Regions from separate parts of the Parazoarcus sp. PS-13 R2A genome, predicted to be linked through region 1. Evidence: predicted binding sites of a transcription regulator. Region 1 holds the regulator's gene; the other holds the start of a gene.
What was found. Region 1 encodes FNR, which switches genes on or off when oxygen is low (the NO sensors DNR and NnrR bind a similar motif). Its sites were predicted from a motif close to TTGANCTAGNTCAA; they were not measured.
Positions count from the first base shown of each region.

Region 2: the regulator FNR is predicted to act here: its motif matches at 1,424-1,437, upstream of coxB (cytochrome c oxidase subunit II).

Region 1 covers NZ_JBYEXN010000024.1:38,006-42,528, forward strand. Annotated here, with positions in the region: gene hemN (oxygen-independent coproporphyrinogen III oxidase) at 1-1,146, opposite strand, end outside; gene fnr (fumarate/nitrate reduction transcriptional regulator Fnr) at 1,269-2,009, shown strand; gene AC22G6_RS18530 (SirB2 family protein) at 2,027-2,416, opposite strand; gene AC22G6_RS18535 (Crp/Fnr family transcriptional regulator) at 2,538-3,224, shown strand; gene AC22G6_RS18540 (PHA/PHB synthase family protein) at 3,343-4,523, opposite strand, start outside.
Region 2 covers NZ_JBYEXN010000011.1:31,729-36,251, forward strand. Annotated here, with positions in the region: gene AC22G6_RS11730 (DUF3833 domain-containing protein) at 1-92, shown strand, start outside; gene AC22G6_RS11735 (SDR family NAD(P)-dependent oxidoreductase) at 98-877, shown strand; gene AC22G6_RS11740 (nuclear transport factor 2 family protein) at 877-1,317, shown strand; gene coxB (cytochrome c oxidase subunit II) at 1,516-2,646, shown strand; gene ctaD (cytochrome c oxidase subunit I) at 2,762-4,360, shown strand; gene AC22G6_RS11755 (cytochrome oxidase small assembly protein) at 4,463-4,523, shown strand, end outside.

The DNA.
Region 1 (4,523 bases):
CGCCTGGATGATCGAGCGCCGGAGGAGATCGTCGGCGGTGAGCTCGATGCCGCGCAGCACCGGCAGCTCGTCGCGATCGAGCGCATCGTAGTACTCGTCGAGCGTCTTGACGTTCTGCGAGTAGACCGGACCGATCTTGCCGATCGCCGACACACCGAAGGCCAGCAGGTCGCACTCGGCCTGGGTCGAATAGCCCTGGAAATTGCGGTGCAGACGCCCCTGCCGCTGCGCCACGGTCAGCTCGTCATCCGGCTTCGCGAAATGGTCCATGCCGATATAGACGTAGCCGGCGTCGGTCAGGCGACGGATGGCAAGCTGCAGAATCTGCAGCTTGGAGTCCGCTGACGGCAGATCGATCGGAATGATCCTGCGCTGGGGCTTGAACAGTCCCGGCAGGTGCGCGTAGCTGTACAGCGAAATTCGATCGGGCGAGAGTTCGAGCACCTGCTCCAGCGTGCGGTTGAAGCTGATCACGTTCTGCTTGGGCAGACCATAGATCAGGTCCATGCTGATCGACTTGAAGCCGGTTGCCCGCGCCGCGTCGATGACGAGCTTGGTCTCTTCGACGCTTTGCACGCGGTTGGTCGCAATCTGCACATCCTCGGCGAAGTCCTGCACGCCGACGCTCATGCGATTGAAGCCGAGGTTGGCCAGCATCTCGACGGTGTCGAAATCCACCTTGCGCGGATCGACCTCGATCGAGTATTCGCCATTCGGCACCAGGTTGAAGTGCTTGCGGACCGCATCCATCAGCTGATGCATCTCCGCGTGCGAGAGGAAGGTCGGCGTTCCGCCCCCGAGATGTAACTGTGTGACCTGACGTGCGCCACCCAGGGCCGCCGCCTGCATTTCGATCTCTTTTTCCAGGTAATTCAGATATTTGGCAGACCTTCCATGATCCTTGGTGATGATCTTGTTGCAGGCGCAGTAGTAGCAGATCGTGTTACAAAAGGGGATGTGGAAGTATAATGACAGCGGTCGGCTCACACCGCCGACGGCACGTTTTCCCAGCCAGTCTGTCAGTGCTTGTGCATCGAACGCCTCCACAAACCTGTCTGCGGTGGGATACGACGTATAGCGAGGCCCGTTGATGTCGAATCGTCGAATCAACTGGGGATCAAAGATGAGGTCTGTCTGGCTGGTCATGGTCTGGCTGCGTCGATGTGTTACTTAACAATGGCAGAAAGCCGGCGTTTTGTGGTTGACTTGGATCAACGGCAACATTCTGACTACCCCCAATCCGGAATCGGAGCAAGTTTACAGTGCAAATGAAGGCGACGGTGCCGATCACCGCGGCGGGGCTCAAAACCGCATGTTCACAATGCAATCTGCTGGAGCTGTGCCTGCCGTTCGGCATGACTGACACCGAACTCAACCGCCTCGACGAACTCGTCGGCGGACGTCGGAAGATCAAGCGTCAGCAGCCGCTCTATCGAGCGGGCGAGCTCTTCGAAGCCATCTATGCGATCCGTGCCGGTTCCTTCAAGACCGACGTTCTGCTCGAAGATGGTCGCGAGCAGGTCACCGGATTTCAGATGACCGGCGAGATTATCGGTCTCGACGGCATCAGCACCGAGCTCCACTCGTGCAATGCGGTTGCGCTCGAAGACAGCGAAGTCTGCGTCATTCCCTACGCCAAGCTGGAAGAACTGTCGCGCGAGATCGAAGGCCTGCAGCACCAGTTCCACAAGGTCATGAGCCGTGAGATCGTGCGCGATCACGGCGTGATGATGCTGCTGGGCTCCATGCGCGCGGAAGAGCGTCTGGCGGCCTTCCTGCTCAACATGTCGCAGCGCTTCACCGCTCGTGGCTTCTCGGCCGCCGAGTTTCACCTGCGCATGACCCGCGAAGAGATCGGCTCCTATCTGGGCCTGAAGCTGGAAACGGTCTCGCGTGCCTTCTCCCGCTTTCAGGAAGACGGCCTCGTCGCGGTGCAGCAGAAACATATCCGCATTCTCGACAACGACGGTCTCAAGAAACTCATTCAGCACCAGCCCGGCGCGCGCTGAGCCCCGGACTGTCGCGCTCAGGCAAAGGCGGCGAACCAGCCGCCGACGTTCTTGCTGAGCGCGACCGACACGATCCAGCTGAACACGAGCAGCGCAGCAACGAACGCAGCCCCGCGCACGGTGCGCGTTCGGCCACGTTTCAGGGCAACGGCGCCCAGCAGGATGTAGACGATCAGGCCGATGACCTTGGCGGTCACCCACGGTGCCTGCAACGGGTACTGTTCGATCATCACCGCCAGCGTGATCGCACTGCCAAGCAACACGGTATCGACCACATGCGGCAGAACGCGCGTCAGACGATGTGTGAGCAGACGGCTATCAACAAGCATCCACACTCCCCTGAGCGCGAAGCCGGCAAGGCTCAGAATCACACAGGTGACGTGGATGTGCTTGATCGCCTGATACATCTTTCGTTCCTCCTCGGGGAAAATGCTGACCGGTGCGCCCTGGTCGGGCACCGAACAATGACAGAACAAACAGGATTCGGCCACGCAGGCTAGAATCGAAAGTGAAATGCAGGAGCACGGAATGAACCAGACCGCCTCAGACATCCTTACCCAGCTCCGTCAGATCTCCCTGTTCGGGGAGCTGTCGGAGAGTGAGCTGGAACGTGTTGCACGCTATACCCGCGAACGCCGACTGGGCAAGGGCGAACTGCTGTTCCAGCGCGGCGACGTTGCCCACGGTTTCTATTTCGTCACCGAAGGACAGCTCAAGCTCGGTTTCTCGTCAGCTCAGGGCAACGAGAAAGTGGTCGAAATCGTCGGCCCGCAGCAAAGCTTTGGCGAAGCGGTGATGTTCATGAACCGCCCCTACCCCGTTTTTGCCGAAGCGCTTACCGACATGTCGTTGCTTCATATCGGCCAGAACGTCGTATCCGACCTGATCGATCAGGATCCGCAGTTTGCACGCAAGCTGCTGGCAGGCATGGCGGTCCGCCTGCATAACATGGTGCGCGACGTAGAAACCTATTCCCTGCGCTCAAGCACACAGCGCGTAATCGGTTACCTCCTCCAGCAAACCGAAGAGGACGGCACCAAGGCTTGCGACATCTCCCTGCCCACGAGCAAGCAGGTCATCGCGTCACGCCTGAACCTGACGCCCGAGACCCTTTCGCGGATCTTCCACGACCTGGCAGACCATGGACTCATCACCGTTCACGGCAAGCGCATCACGCTTCACAATCCGCAGGCACTGTCGCGCTACAGCGGGTAGCACTTCACCCGCTCAAGTCCTTCCGTCCCCCCCGAAAAGCAACGGCCTCTTGAACGAGCAAGAGGCCGTTTTTCACGATACCCGGGTGCTGAAAGCCGAAGCCTTCACGCGTCAGCGCTCAGGACTCAAGCACATAGGTTCCTGGCGCCGGTGCGAGAGAAGGAAACTGCTCGCTTGCCGCCGGCCTCGCTTCGATCAGCTCTCCGGCGTGGGGTTTGACCCAGTCCATCCAGTCGGCCCACCAGCTGCCCGCCTGCTCTTCAGTGCGATTGCGCCACTGCTCGGCCGTATCCGAGCGATGCGCTTCACCGGCCCAGAACCTGCGCTTGGGCGGCGTGACGACCGGATTGACGATGCCGAGAATGTGGCCTGAGCTCGAGAGCACATAGCGCTTCGGACCGGTGACGTGGTTGACCACACGGAAAGTCTGCAGCCACGGCGCAATGTGATCGTCCTCTGCGGAAACGACGTAGAGCGGTTGCGTGATACGGCCGAGATCGAGCGGCTCACCCGCCACCTCGAGTGCGTCGGGATGAATCAGCTTGTTGTTCAGGTAAAGCTCGCGCAGGTACCACGAATGCATCGCGTACGGCATACGCGTGGTATCCATGTTCCAGTACAGCACGTCGAATGGCGGCGGCGTTTCGCCGTACAGCCAGCCTTGCACAACGTAATGCCAGATCAGGCCGTTCGAGCGCAGCAGGCGGAAAGCGGAAGCCATTTCCTTGCCGTCGAGATAGCCCTTGCTGGCCATGTTGTCGATGATGTAGCGGATGCTGGCTTCGTCGATGAAGACCTCGATGTCGCCCGGCTTGTGAAAATCGACAAGCGTGGTGAGCAGGGTCCAGTCCGCAACCGGCACCTCGTCCTCTGGGAAATGGCGGTTTGCCCATGCCATGTACATCGACAGTGCAGTGCCTCCGATGCAGTAGCCAACTGCATGCACCTTGTCCTGCCCGGTGAAGCTTCGCGCGCACTCGATGATGGCATGTACGCCTTCGGTGAGGTAATCGTCGAAACTGCAATCGCGCATGGACGCGCCGGGGTTTTTCCAGCTCGTGATGAAGACGTCCATCCCCTGATCGAGGAGGAAGCGGATCATGCTCTTGCGCGGCACCAGGTCAAGAATGTAGAACTTGTTGATCCACGGCGTGACGATCACGATCGGCTTCGCATGCACCTTTGGCTGCGTCGGCGCGTAATGGATCACCTCCAGCAGATTATTGCGAAAGACCACCTCGCCTGGCGTCGTGGCGAGATTTTCGCCAACATGGAAATCGTCCGGGTCGGTCATCCGGA
Region 2 (4,523 bases), on a different contig from region 1:
ACGACAAGGTGATGCTGAACCGCTCGGCGATGAGCAAGTGGGGCGTGCACCTCGGAGAGGTCACGCTGTCCTTTTACAAACGGGCGCGATGATGGCCTTGTTCGCACCCCTCAATCCGCCGATCACCGACTGGCGCGGGCAGCGGGTCTGGCTGGTCGGCGCCTCGACCGGCATCGGCGCGGCGCTGGCGCGCAAGCTGGCAGCAGGTGGCGCGCGGGTCGCGCTGTCCGCACGCGGGCTCGATCGCCTGGATGCGCTGGCCGCACAGTGCGAGGGCGCGGTCGCCGCGGCCATGGACGTGACCCGACCAGGCGAACTCGAGCGCGTGCGCGACCGTCTGCTTGCCCAGTGGGGCGGGCTCGATCTCGTGATACTGAATGCGGGTACCTATCAGCCGCTGCGGGCGTGGGAGCTGACACCGGAGCGCATTCGGACGACGCTGAACATCAACCTGCTCGGGGTCATGGATGGCGTGGCCGCGGTGGTGCCCGGGATGCTCGAACGCGGGCAGGGGGCGATTGCCATCGTGGCCTCGGTCGCAGGCTATGGCGGCCTGCCCAATGCCGCCACCTACGGGCCATCGAAGGCGGCGCTGATCAACTTTTCCGAGACGCTCTACATGGATCTGGCGCCGCGCGGACTGGGCGTGCACCTGATCTGTCCCGGTTTCGTGGCGACGCCCCTGACGGCGCAGAACGATTTCCACATGCCCGCCCTGATCACCGCCGAGCAGGCGGCCGACGAGATCATGGCGGGCTTTGCCCGCGGTGAGTTCGAGACCCACTTCCCGAAGCGTTTCACCCGCTTTCTCAAGCTGCTGCAGTGCCTGCCGCGGCGCCTCTACTTTCCGCTCATCCGGCGGGCAACGGGCTTGTAATGACCACCTTCGACTGTCGCGCGGCTGCCGAGAACGTGGCGCGGTTCTACGAGAACCTCACACCCCTGCTGCTTGGGAAGATCGACGCCTTCTATGCCGAGAATGCCCGTTTCAAGGACCCGTTCAACGATGTTGCGGGCCTGAAGGCGATCACCCGCATCTTCGAGCACATGTTCGAGACCGTGGAGTCTCCCCGCTTCGTGATCACGAGCATCATTGCCGAGGGGCAGCAGGCGATGCTTGCCTGGGACTTTCACCTCAATCTGCGTAACCGGGCGATCGTCATTCGCGGCGTCAGTCACCTGTCCTTCGACGAAGCAGGGCGCGTCGAAATCCATCGCGATTACTGGGATGCGGCTGAGGAGCTGTATGCCCGTTTGCCCCTGATTGGTGCGCTGATGCGCCTGCTGAGGCGCAAGCTGTCGGCAACAGAGGGCTGAAACGCAGTTTGTTGTCATGCAGCAAACATGCCTGCGGGAAAACCCCGAGTACTTGTCACAGGGCTTTATGCGGCTTGATGGTTATCAGATATTGCGCCGCAGCATATTGATTTTTATCAAATAAGTATGTTGCGACCCTGATTTTCACTGTGGCAACATCGATCCACCTGCTCATCGTGTTCTTTGCTGGGGGTCGACATGGGTTTTGCCGGTCGTATCGCAGGATCTTCGCTTCTTCTCGGGTACGTCTCCGGCGTACTCGCACAGGATGCGCCGAGCCGTTACAACCTCCAGCAGCCGGTGACGCGGATCGCCTCAGAGATCTACAGCATGCATACCCTGATGCTGATCATCTGTCTGGTGATCTTCATCGCGGTGTTCGGCGTCATGTTCTGGTCTGTCATTCACCATCGCAAGTCCCGCGGTGCGGTTGCGGCCAATTTCCATGAAAACACGGCGGTCGAGATCGCGTGGACCGTGATCCCGGTGCTGATCCTGCTTGGCATGGCGTGGCCCGCCACCAAGACCGTGATTGCGATGAAGGACACCTCCAACCCCGACATCACCATCAAGGCCACGGGCTATCAGTGGAAGTGGGGTTACGACTATCTGCAGGGCGAAGGGGAGGGTATCCGCTTCCTGTCCGGTTCATCCACACCGCGCGCCCAGATCAGCGGTGGCGAACAGAAAGGCGAGACCTATCTGCTTGAGGTGGACAATCCGGTCGTGGTGCCGGTGGGCAAGAAGGTCCGCGTGCTCGTGACCGCCGCCGACGTGATCCATTCGTGGTGGATGCCGGCTTTCGGCGTGAAGCAGGATGCGATTCCCGGCTTCATCCGCGACACGTGGTTCACCGCCGACAAGGAAGGCATCTATCGCGGCAACTGCGCCGAACTCTGCGGCAAGGATCACGGCTTCATGCCGATCGAGGTGCATGTGGTGTCGGCAGAGAAATACACCGAATGGGTCGCATCGCAGCAGGCCCAGGCCACGACTGCCTCTGCGGACGACGCCCGGGAGTGGGCACTGGCCGAGCTGGTCGAGCGCGGCGAGAAGGTTTTTGCGGCCAACTGTGCGGCCTGCCACCAGGCCGATGGCAAGGGGCTGCCGCCGGTATTTCCTGCGCTGGATGGCTCGCCCGTGGTGACGGGCGATGCAAGCGGCCAGATCGAACTGGTGTTGAAGGGCAAGGCGGGGACCGCGATGGCCGCATTCGGCGGGCAGTTGTCGGACGCCGAGCTCGCTGCGGTGATCACCTATACCCGTAACGCCTGGGGTAACCAGTCGGGCGAGGCGGTGCAGCCGGCAGACGTTGTCGCCGCGCGCTGAGGCTGAGGCCGAGGCTGAGGCTGAAGCGGGTTTCGCTGCGGTGTGATTGTAGGGGCCGTCCCGGTCCCGATGGCAAGGTTCTGTCGCGCGTGGGCGCGACAATGGAGGCGTGTGCATGAATACACTGACTCACGATCGGCCCGGCGTTCACCCCCCGCACGGTCATGCGCATGGTCCCACCGGCCTGATGCGCTGGGTGACCACCACCAATCACAAAGACATCGGCACGATGTACATGATCTTCAGCTTCATCATGTTCCTCTCCGGGGGGGTGATGGCGCTGACGATCCGGGCCGAACTGTTCCAGCCCGGTCTGCAGGTGGTGGAGCCCGAATTCTTCAACCAGCTCACGACCATGCACGGCCTGGTGATGGTGTTCGGCGCGATCATGCCGGCCTTCGTCGGCTTCGCCAACTGGATGATCCCGCTGATGATCGGGGCCAGCGACATGGCCTTTGCGCGCATGAACAACTGGAGCTTCTGGCTCCTGCCGCCGGCGGCCATCCTGCTGCTGGGTTCGTTCTTCGTGCCCGGCGGCGCAACTGCTGCGGGGTGGACGCTGTACGCACCGCTTTCGGTGCAGATGGGCATGGGCATGGATCTGGCGATCTTCGCCATCCACATCATGGGCGTGAGCTCGATCATGGGCGCGATCAACATCGTCGTCACCGTGCTCAACATGCGCGCCCCCGGCATGAACATGATGCGCATGCCGCTGTTCTGCTGGACCTGGCTGATCACCGCCTATCTGCTGATCGCGGTGATGCCGGTGCTGGCCGGTGCGGTCACGATGATCCTGACCGATCGCCACTTCGGCACCAGCTTCTTCAATGCCGCCGGTGGCGGTGACCCGGTGATGTACCAGCACATCTTCTGGTTCTTCGGTCACCCCGAGGTCTACATCATGATCCTGCCGGCCTTCGGGATCGTCAGCCAGATCATTCCGACCTTCTCGCGCAAGCCGCTGTTTGGCTATGCCTCGATGGTGTACGCGACCTCGTCGATTGCGATCCTGTCCTTCACCGTGTGGGCACACCACATGTTCACCACCGGCATGCCGGCCATCGGACAGCTGTTCTTCATGTACGCGACGATGCTGATCGCGGTGCCCACCGGGGTGAAGGTGTTCAACTGGGTGGCGACCATGTGGCGCGGTTCGCTCAGTTTCGAGACGCCGATGCTGTGGGCCACAGGCTTCATCTTCGTGTTCACCATGGGCGGCTTCACCGGCCTGATCTGCGCCATTGCCCCGATCGACATCCAGCTGCAGGACACCTACTACGTCGTTGCGCACTTCCACTACGTGCTGGTCGCAGGCTCGCTGTTCGCCCTTTTCGCCGGTGCCTATTACTGGCTGCCGAAATGGACGGGGCACATGCCCAGCGAGTTTCTCGGCAAGCTGCATTTCTGGTGCTCGATCGTGTTCTTCAACATCACCTTCTTCCCGATGCACTTCCTCGGCCTGGCAGGCATGCCGCGGCGGATCCCGGATTACGCCTTGCAGTTTGCCGATTTCAATGCGATGGCTTCGATTGGCGCCTTTGGTTTCGGCCTGTCGCAGCTGATCTTCCTGGTCGCCGTCGTGAAGTGCGTCCGTGGCGGCAAGAAGGCGGAGGCGCAGTCGTGGGAAGGTGCGGAAGGGCTGGAATGGACGGTGCCGTCGCCCGCGCCGCATCACACCTTCGAGGACGCACCGGTGCTGGCCAAGGCATGAACAGCGTTGTCGTGAGAGGGGGGCGGAGCGGAGAGTCGGGAGAGGGCAGGCTCCGCCCCAAACTCTCATTCATGTGGCTGCGCAATGTGTATGGATGAGCTGATGACACGAGACGATCGACGTAATGCGAACCTGCGGACCGGGCTCATCCTGGCCGGGGTGG